2 regions of the Nocardioides nanhaiensis genome follow, and region 2 is predicted to be linked to the other one. Evidence: predicted binding sites of a transcription regulator. Region 2 holds the regulator's gene; the other holds the start of a gene.
The links. The regulator HrcA, encoded in region 2, represses chaperone genes, less so after heat shock. The targets are predictions, from matches to a motif close to TTGGCACTCGNNNNNNNCGAGTGCCAA.
Positions count from the first base shown of each region.

Region 1: a site for HrcA is predicted at 2,077-2,103, ahead of groES (co-chaperone GroES). Genes of this name have one in related genera too.

Region 1 is NZ_BAABIM010000001.1:1,058,846-1,063,249, reverse strand. Features, by position in the region: gene groL (chaperonin GroEL) at 1-1,402, opposite strand, end outside; gene groES (co-chaperone GroES) at 1,646-1,939, opposite strand; gene ABD948_RS05135 (hypothetical protein) at 2,133-3,179, opposite strand; gene ABD948_RS05130 (YqjF family protein) at 3,259-4,059, shown strand; gene ABD948_RS05125 (class I SAM-dependent methyltransferase) at 4,120-4,404, shown strand, end outside.
Region 2 is NZ_BAABIM010000004.1:44,360-48,763, forward strand. Features, by position in the region: gene ABD948_RS17280 (16S rRNA (uracil(1498)-N(3))-methyltransferase) at 1-15, opposite strand, end outside; gene dnaJ (molecular chaperone DnaJ) at 45-1,220, opposite strand; gene hrcA (heat-inducible transcriptional repressor HrcA) at 1,253-2,269, opposite strand; gene ABD948_RS17295 (hypothetical protein) at 2,488-3,228, shown strand; gene ABD948_RS17300 (MBL fold metallo-hydrolase) at 3,309-4,160, shown strand; gene ABD948_RS17305 (hypothetical protein) at 4,190-4,404, shown strand, end outside.

The DNA of each region.
Region 1 (4,404 bases), on a different contig from region 2:
GCACCTTGGTGGTGACCACGTAGCCGTTGTCGCCGCCGTTCTCGGCGATCCAGCGCAGCGGCTCCTGGGCGGCGTCGCGCACGATCTTGACGCCGACCTCCTCCTCGGCACCGAGGCCGAGGCCACCCTCGAGCACGCTGACGGCGTGGATGAGGGCCGAGCCGCCGCCGGCGACGATGCCCTCCTCGATGGCCGCGCGGGTCGCGGAGACGGCGTCCTCGATGCGGTGCTTCTTCTCCTTCAGCTCCACCTCGGTGGCGGCGCCGACCTTGATGACGCAGACGCCGCCGGCCAGCTTGGCCAGGCGCTCCTGCAGCTTCTCGCGGTCCCAGTCGGAGTCGGTGTTCTCGATCTCGGCCTTGATCTGGTTGACCCGGCCCTCGACCTGCGCGCCGTCGCCACCGCCGTCGACGATGGTGGTGTTGTCCTTGGTGATCACGACGCGGCGGGCGGTGCCCAGCACGTCGAGGCCCACCTGGTCGAGCTTGAGGCCGACCTCGGGGGCCACCACCTGGGCGCCGGTGAGCACCGCGATGTCCTGCATCATCGCCTTGCGGCGGTCACCGAACGCGGGGCTCTTGACGGCCACGGCGTTGAACGTGCCGCGGATCTTGTTGACCACCAGGGTGGAGAGCGCCTCGCCGTCGACGTCCTCGGCGAGGATGAACAGCGGCTTGCCCGACTGCATGACCTTCTCCAGCAGCGGCAGCAGCTCGGCCACGGCCGAGATCTTGCCCTGGTGCAGGAGGATGTAGGGGTCGTCGAGGACGGCCTCCATGCGCTCGGGGTCGGAGACGAAGTACGCCGAGATGTAGCCCTTGTCGAACTGCATGCCCTCGGTGAACTCCAGCTCGGTGCCCATGGTGTTGGACTCCTCGACCGTGATCACGCCGTCCTTGCCGACCTTGTCGAAGGCGTCGGCGAGCAGCGAGCCGATGACGGCGTCGCGGCTGGAGATCGTGGCCACGCTGGCCATGTCCTCCTTGGTCTCGACCTCGCGGGCGGCGTCGCGCAGCGCGTTGCCGACCGCCTCGGCGGCGGCGTCCATGCCGCGCTTGAGGCCCATCGGGTTGACGCCGGCGGCCACGGCGCGCAGGCCGCCGTGGACCATCGCCTGGGCCAGCACGGTGGCGGTGGTGGTGCCGTCACCGGCGACGTCGTTGGTCTTGGTGGCCACCTCCTTGGTGAGCTGGGCACCGAGGTTCTCGAAGGGGTCGTCGAGCTCGATCTCGCGGGCGACGGTGACGCCGTCGTTGGTGATCGTGGGGGCGCCCCACTTCTTGTCGAGCACCACGTAGCGGCCCTTGGGGCCGAGGGTGACCTTGACGGCGTTGGCGAGCGCGTCGACGCCGCGCTCGAGGGAGCGGCGGGCGTTCTCGTCGAACTCCAGGATCTTGGGCATGGGCGATCTGACTCCTTGTCAGGCGACTGTCAGGGACTGTCGGTGGGCGGGCGTCGGGACGCCCGGGAACGAGAGAGGGTCGTGCACCCGGCCCCGATCAGCGGACCGGGCCCGGGCACACGACCCTGGGCACTCAGATGACGCGCGTGGCGCTTGGCTGGCAAGGCGCCGTCGCGACGGCGACCTTGGGAGCGGAGCGGTCGTCGAGCGACGGCAACGCCGCCAGCCGGGATGCCAGGTGCGTCAGGAGACGACGGCGAGGACGTCGCGGGCGGAGAGGATCAGGTACTCCTCGCCGGCGTACTTGACCTCGGTGCCGCCGTACTTGCTGTAGATGACCTTGTCGCCGACGGCGACGTCGAGCGGGACGCGGTTGCCGTTGTCGTCGACGCGACCCGGACCCAGCGCCAGGACCTCGCCCTCCTGGGGCTTCTCCTTGGCGGTGTCGGGGATGACCAGGCCCGAGGCCGTGGTCTGCTCGGCGTCGAGCGGCTTGACGACGATGCGGTCCTCGAGAGGCTTGATGTTGACCGACACGATGTCGACCTCCACTTTCGTTGCTGATCGCTGAACACGGGGTGATGAACTCAGGGCTCGCGGGAGGCACGCCGTCGCGGGGGTCGTGGACCCGGCGAGCTGTTGGCACCCTCGTGGTGAGAGTGCCAATCCAGAAACTAGCACTCCCCCTGGTCGAGTGCCAACGCTGGTCCAGCGGTGCCGCACTCCGCGCTCAGACGATCGGCACGTCGACGCTCCAGCGCACCACGACCGTCGGGTCCTCCCCCACCTCGGGGAAGCCGCCGAGCGTCGTGACGGAGTCGACGCGCTCCAGCGTGTGCACGCCGTCCTGCTCGGGGACCTCGAAGACGGCGAGGAACGCCGTGGATCCCGCCTCGACCGCCGGCTCGCGGACCGCGGGCTCGCCGTCCAGCGTCAGCGGTCCAGGACTCGTCTCCACGACGGCGTAGGACACCGGATCTCGGCGCGAAGTGGTGGTGAGACCGACCAGGGTGGTGCTGCCGGTGGCCACCAGCCACTGCCGGCCGGGCTCGGCCCACCCGAGCCCGCCCACCCACGGGGTGCGCTGCACCTGCACGGGGCAGGCGCTCTGCCGCACCTGCAGCGGTCCCCGCGGGGACCGCACCCGCGGCGGGTCGCAGGGCACGGTGGTGCGCACCAGGCGCGAGGGCACGGTGGCCAGGCGCTCGGCGACACCGGCGTCGCGCACCTCCTCGCCGCGCTCCGCCTCGATCGTGACGCCGTCCCACTCCACGCGTACCGCCAGGTCGCGCGGCTCCTCCTCCGCGATGGCCACGGCCGTGCTGCCGCTCAGCTCGAGCACCGGGTCGCCCTGCTCCACCTCGGCGCGATCGCGCAGCAGGACCTCGTCGAGCGGGTAGGCGCGGCCGTCGGCGAGCAGCGAGACGGCGACCTGCGGCGGCTCGGCGTCCGGCAGGCTCGGCAGGCGGACGGCACCGGCCAGGTCGACGGTCCAGCTGATCGGCACCATGCTGCCGCCCTCGGGCGCCGTGTCGAGGTCGACGCCGGCCGCCGAGAGCTCCTGCACCGGCAGACCCACGGTGGCCCGCAGCTCGAGCCCCGGCAGGGCGATCACGGAGGTGCGGCCCTCCACCGAGACGACGCCGTCGGCCAGCGCCCCGACCGGGGCCCGGCGTGCCTCGTCGTCCTCCCCGGTGCAGGCGGTCATCAGTGCGGCCAGCGCGAGGACCAGGGCGAGGGGACGCACGACGGGGCGCGCGGTACGGGGGCGTCTCACCGGCACAGGGTGCCCCCCGGGCGCGGACCGGAAACCGCCGCGGCCGGGGCGACTTGGAGGGGTCCGGGACGATCGGAGCATGGCGACGAGCACGACACCCGCCCCCCGGGCCGAGCCGGTCGACCCGCACGCACCGCGGCTGACCGGGCCGCGCCTGATGAACCAGGACTGGCGCGACCTGCTCTACGTGCACTGGGCCGTGGAGCCCGCGCGGCTGGTCTCGTTCATGCCGCCGGGCGTGCGACCCGACGAGCACGAGGGGCTCACCTACGTGGGCCTGGTGCCGTTCCGGATGGTCGACGCGGGCTTCGGGCCGCGCAGCAGCGTGCCGTTCTTCGGCACCTTCCTGGAGACCAACGTGCGGCTGTACTCGATGGACGAGCGTGGGCGCCGCGGTGTGGTGTTCCTCAGCCTGGACGCCGACCGGCTCGCCGTCGTGCTCGGCGCCCGGGCCAGCCTGGGCATCCCCTACCGCTGGGCCACGATGAGCCACGCGGCCACCGCCCCCACCCCCGCTGACCAGGGTGGCGACGGCGTCGCGGGCGCCGTGCACGCCTACCGCAGCCGGCTGCGCCGTCGGGTACGCGTGGGTCGACCGGAGGGTCGCACCGACGTGCGCGTGCGCGTGGGCGCCGCCCGCACCCCGACGCCGCTGGACCACTTCGTCTCCGCGCGGTGGCGCCTGCACACCGGCGTGCTCGGGCGCACGATCGTGGTGCCCAACCAGCACGAGCCCTGGCCGCTGCACGAGGCCACGCTGGAGCACCTCGACGCCGAGGTGCTCGCCTCCGTGGGGCTGCCCGAGCTGGTGGACCGCGAGCCCGACCACGTGGCGTTCAGCCCCGGCGTCCACACGGAGTTCGGGCTCCCCCGCCGCTGACCCGCACGCCCCGACCCTGGCCCTGGCCCTGGCCGGAGTGTGGGCTGCGAGGATGCCGCCGTGGACCTCGACGCCTTCCGGTGGCTGCTGACCGACGCCGGCCAGCGGCTGCTCGCCCGGGCCACCGAGGTGGGCGACGCCGACCCGCTGCGCGCCCAGGAGACCCTGCGCCGCGAGCCCGACGCCGACGCCGAGCGCGCCGCTGCGGCCCTGACCCAGGTGGGGCTGCGCCGCCGTGCCGCCGAGAAGTTCGGCGACGACGCCGCGCGGCTCTACTTCACCCCCGACGGGCTCGAGCAGGCCACCCGCCGCCCCGTCGCCGCGCACCGCGCCGCCCGGCTGGCG
Region 2 (4,404 bases):
CACGGGCAGGCTCACCGGACGCGCCCCCTCACCGGATCCGTGCCTCAGTGCGGGTTGAAGGCGTCGCGCAGCCGGCCGAAGACCGACTTCTGACCGGGCTTGACCTGCCCGGTGGGCGACTCCTCCTCGCGCAGCCCGGCCAGCTCGCGCAACAGCTCCTCCTGGCGGGCGTCGAGGCGGGTCGGCGTCTCGACCGCCACGGTGACCAGCAGGTCACCGCGCCCGCCGCGCAGACCGGGGACGCCGCGCCCGCGCAGCACCGTCTCGGTGCCCGACTGGGTGCCGGGTCGCACCTCGAGCTCGAAGGAGGTCTCGACGCCCGAGCCGGCGCCGCTCTCGACGTCGGCCTCCAACGTGGGCAGCTCGATGGTGGTGCCGAGCGCGGCGGCCGTCATGGGCACCGTCACGGTGCACAGCAGGTCGTTGCCGCGTCGGGTGAAGACCTCGTGCGCGGCCACGTGGATCTCCACGTACAGGTCGCCGGCCGGGCCGCCACCCGGGCCGACCTCGCCCTGCTCGGTGAGCTGCACCCGGGTGCCGTTGTCGACGCCGGCGGGGATCTTGACCGTGAGCGTGCGGCGCGAGCGCACGCGGCCGTCACCCGCGCACTCGCGGCAGGGGTCGGGGATGATCGAGCCGAACCCGCGGCAGGCCGCGCAGGGACGCAGGGTGCGGATCTCGCCGAGGAACGAGCGCTGCACGTGGGCGACCTCGCCCTGGCCGTGGCAGGTCTCGCACGGCACCGGACGGCTGCCCGGTGCGGCGCCGTCGCCCCCGCAGGTGGAGCAGAGCACGGCCGTGTCGACCTTGATCTCGCGCGAGACGCCGAACGCGGCCTCGGCCAGCGAGATCTCGAGACGGATCAGGGCGTCCTGGCCCCGGCGCACCCGTGAGCGGGGCCCCCGGCCACCGCCACCGCCACCCGGGCCCTGGCCGCCGAAGAAGGCGTCCATGATGTCGGTGAACGAGAACCCCGCGCCCTGGCCGAAGTCGGCTCCGCCGGCGCCGAAGGGGTTGCCGCCACGGTCGTAGGCGGCCCGCTTCTGCGGGTCCGAGAGCACCTCGTAGGCGGCCGAGACCTCCTTGAAGCGCTCCTGGGTGGCGGGGTCCGGGTTCACGTCCGGGTGCAGCTGGCGCGCCAGCTTGCGGTAGGCCTTCTTGATCTCGTCGGCCTCCGCCTCGCGGGTCACGCCGAGCAGGTCGTACAGGTCCTGGGGCACAGAAGGGTCCTTCGATTCCGGTCGGGAGGCCCTCAGGCCTCGTCGAGGATGCGGGAGACGTAGCGGGCCACGGCACGCACCGCAGCCATGGTGCCGGGGTAGTCCATGCGGGTGGGGCCGACGACGCCCAGGGTGGCCAGCGCGTCGTCGTGCGGGCCGTAGCCGGTGGTGACCACGCTGGTGGAGGAGAGCTGCTCCACGGGGCCCTCGGCGCCGATGCGCACCGTGACCAGACCACCGGTCGTGGCCTCGCCCAGCAGGCGCAGCAGCACCACGTGCTCCTCGATGGCCTCCAGCAGCGGACGCACCGCGGAGTCGAAGCTGTCGCCGTAGCGGGCCAGGTTGGCGGCGCCGCCCACCACCAGCCGCTCGTCGGAGCGGTGGTCGCTCATCGCCTCGGCCAGGGTCTCGACCACGACGCGGGTGGTCGCCTCGGCGTGGGGGTCCTCGGCCAGATCGCGCAGCACCGCCACGGCCACCGAGATCTGCGCGCCCGTGGCGATGCCGTTGACCCGGCGCCGCAGCGCCGCGAGGTCGTCGTCGCCGAGGTCCTCGGCCAGCTCGACGACGCGCTGCTCGACCCGCCCGGTGCTGAGGATCAGGACGAGCAGCAGACGGTTGGGCGCGAGGGCGACCAGCTCGACGTGGCGCACGGTGGAGCGCGAGAGCGTGGGGTACTGCACCACCGCCACCTGCCGGGTCAGCTGCGAGAGCAGGCGCACCGAGCGGCCCACGACGTCGTCGAGGTCGACCGCCCCCTCCAGGAAGGTGCTGATCGCCCTCTTCTCGGCGGTGCTCATCGGCTTGACGGTGGTGAGGCGGTCGACGAAGAGCCGGTAGCCCTTGTCGGTGGGGACCCGGCCGGCGCTGGTGTGGGGCTGGGTGATGTAGCCCTCGTCCTCGAGGGCGGCCATGTCGTTGCGCACCGTCGCCGGGGAGACCCCGAGGCCGTGGCGCTCGACCAGGGCCCGGGAGCCCACGGGTTCCTCGGTCGCGACGTAGTCCTCCACGATGGCCCGGAGCACGGCCAGGCGCCGCTCCTCCTGCACGCTCCCACCTCCCGGCTCGTCGACTACCCGGCTGCGCGGGCACCTGTTGGCACTCGCCTGTTCAGAGTGCCAAGACTACTCGCCCGGCACGGTCGCCGCCGAACCTGCGGCGGGCGTCACGTGGCCGGAGCCTTCCCGACCGGGCAACGCGTAGGTTAGGCTTGCCTAAGCCAACCTGGTCCTCGATCCCGAGGACCTCGTCGACCCCCGAGGTGACCATGACCGTCGAGCACTCGATCCCGCAGCAGACCCTGGCGCGCGCCGACGAGCACCGTCTGGCGACCGCCGCCCGCAGCGTGCTGGCCTGCCCCGCCGACGTGCAGCTGGTCGTCGACGGCGTCGACGACGTGCTGGCCGACGGCGCGGACCTCGGCATGCAGGACCTCGACGGCGAGCCGACCTTCTCCTGCCCCGCGGGCTCCGCCCTCGCGCTGGCGGCGCGCGGCCGGCGCAGCGCCCTGCTGACCCTCGAGAGCGGGTTGGGATCGCCCGGTTCCGCCGACCGCGCCGCTCGGCTCACCCTCACCGGCCGCCTCGAGTGGCGCGGCCGCGCCGAGTGCCCGTGCTGCACCGAGCCGCGCGAGGTGGTCGTGCTCGTCGTCAACGTGGTGCTGCTCGGTCGCGAGGGAGCGCCTCGCGGCACCCAGGTGCGGGTGCCCGTCGAGCACTTCTCCGCCCCTGGACAGAGCCTGAACCGCGGTTTCCTGCAGCGCTCGGTCGAGCACGCCAACGGCGCCCACCAGCAGGAGCTGCGCCAGGCCGTCGCCACCCGCACCGGCACGCGGTTGACCGACGTCGTCGGCGTCAGCCTCGCCGACCTGGACGCCACCGGCCTCGACCTGACCTGGGTCGACCCCGAGGGCGCCCACCTGACCCACCTGGACTTCCCCCGCCCGGCCCGCGACCCCCACGACCTCGCCGAGCTGCTGCGGGCCACGCTGCACGCCGGGCTCTGCTGACGGGGGCCCAGTCCTCCGGGATCCTGGGGTGGGTGTGAGCCCGCGCCGGCAGCAGGGCCGGTCCCACCTAGGCTGACCAGATGTTCACCGAGGTCGCCGATCGGGTCTGGGTCGCGCGCCACGCGTGGTTCGACGTCAACGTCTCGCTGGTCGGGGGTGAGGCGGGCCTGGTGCTCGTCGACACGCACGCCAGCGGGCTGGCCGCCCGCGCCGTCGTCGACGACGTACGCCGGCTCGGCCGCGGCGAGGTGGTGGCTGTGGTCAACACCCACGAGCACTTCGACCACACCTTCGGCAACGCCACCGTGCGGGAGGCCTGGCCCGCCGTGGCGCTGCACGCGCACGAGGAGGCGGCGGCCCGCACGCTCGAGGCCGGCGAGCGGGTCAAGGCGCGCTACGCCGAGGGCGAGGACCCCCACCGCGAGGAGGTGCTTGCCACCGAGGTGCTGGCGGCCGAGCGCACGTTCTCCTCGGCCACCACGCTCGACCTCGGCGACCGGTTCGTGGAGCTGGTGCACCCCGGCCGGGGCCACACGTCGGGCGACCTCGTGGTCCGGGTGCCGGACGCCGACCTGGTGCTGGCCGGCGACCTGGTGGAGGAGTCCACCGTGGCCGGCGGTCCGGGCTTCGGCGAGGACTGCTGGCCCCTGGAGTGGCCGCACTCGCTCGACATCGTGCTCGGTCTGTTGACGTCGACCTCGACCGTGGTGCCCGGGCACGGGGCGCCGGTGGACCGCGACTTCGTCGAGGAGCAGCGCAACGCCATCGGCGTCGTCGCCCAGACCGTGCGCGACCTCGCCGCGCGCGGCGTGCCGGCCTCGCAGGCGCTGGAGGCGACCACCTGGCCCTACCCGGCCGAGCACCTGGTGCACGCGGTCAACCGCGGCTACGCCCACCTGTCGCGCGGCGAGAAGCGGCTGCCGATGGTCTGAGAGCGTCGTCGCGGGGGTACCGCCCGGGCATGAGCGAGCAGGAGCACGAGAAGAGCCACGCCGGGAACGACGCCACCGACGAGGGCCTCGGCATCTCCGACGACCAGCTGCCCGAGGACCTCGTGCCCGGCGAGGACAACCCGCTGGCCGAGGGGCTGGAGGACCGCGAGACGGTCGAGGGTCTGCTCGACGGCGGCAAGACCGCCGACGAGATGGAGTCCGAGGAGTCCGACGGCGACTCGGT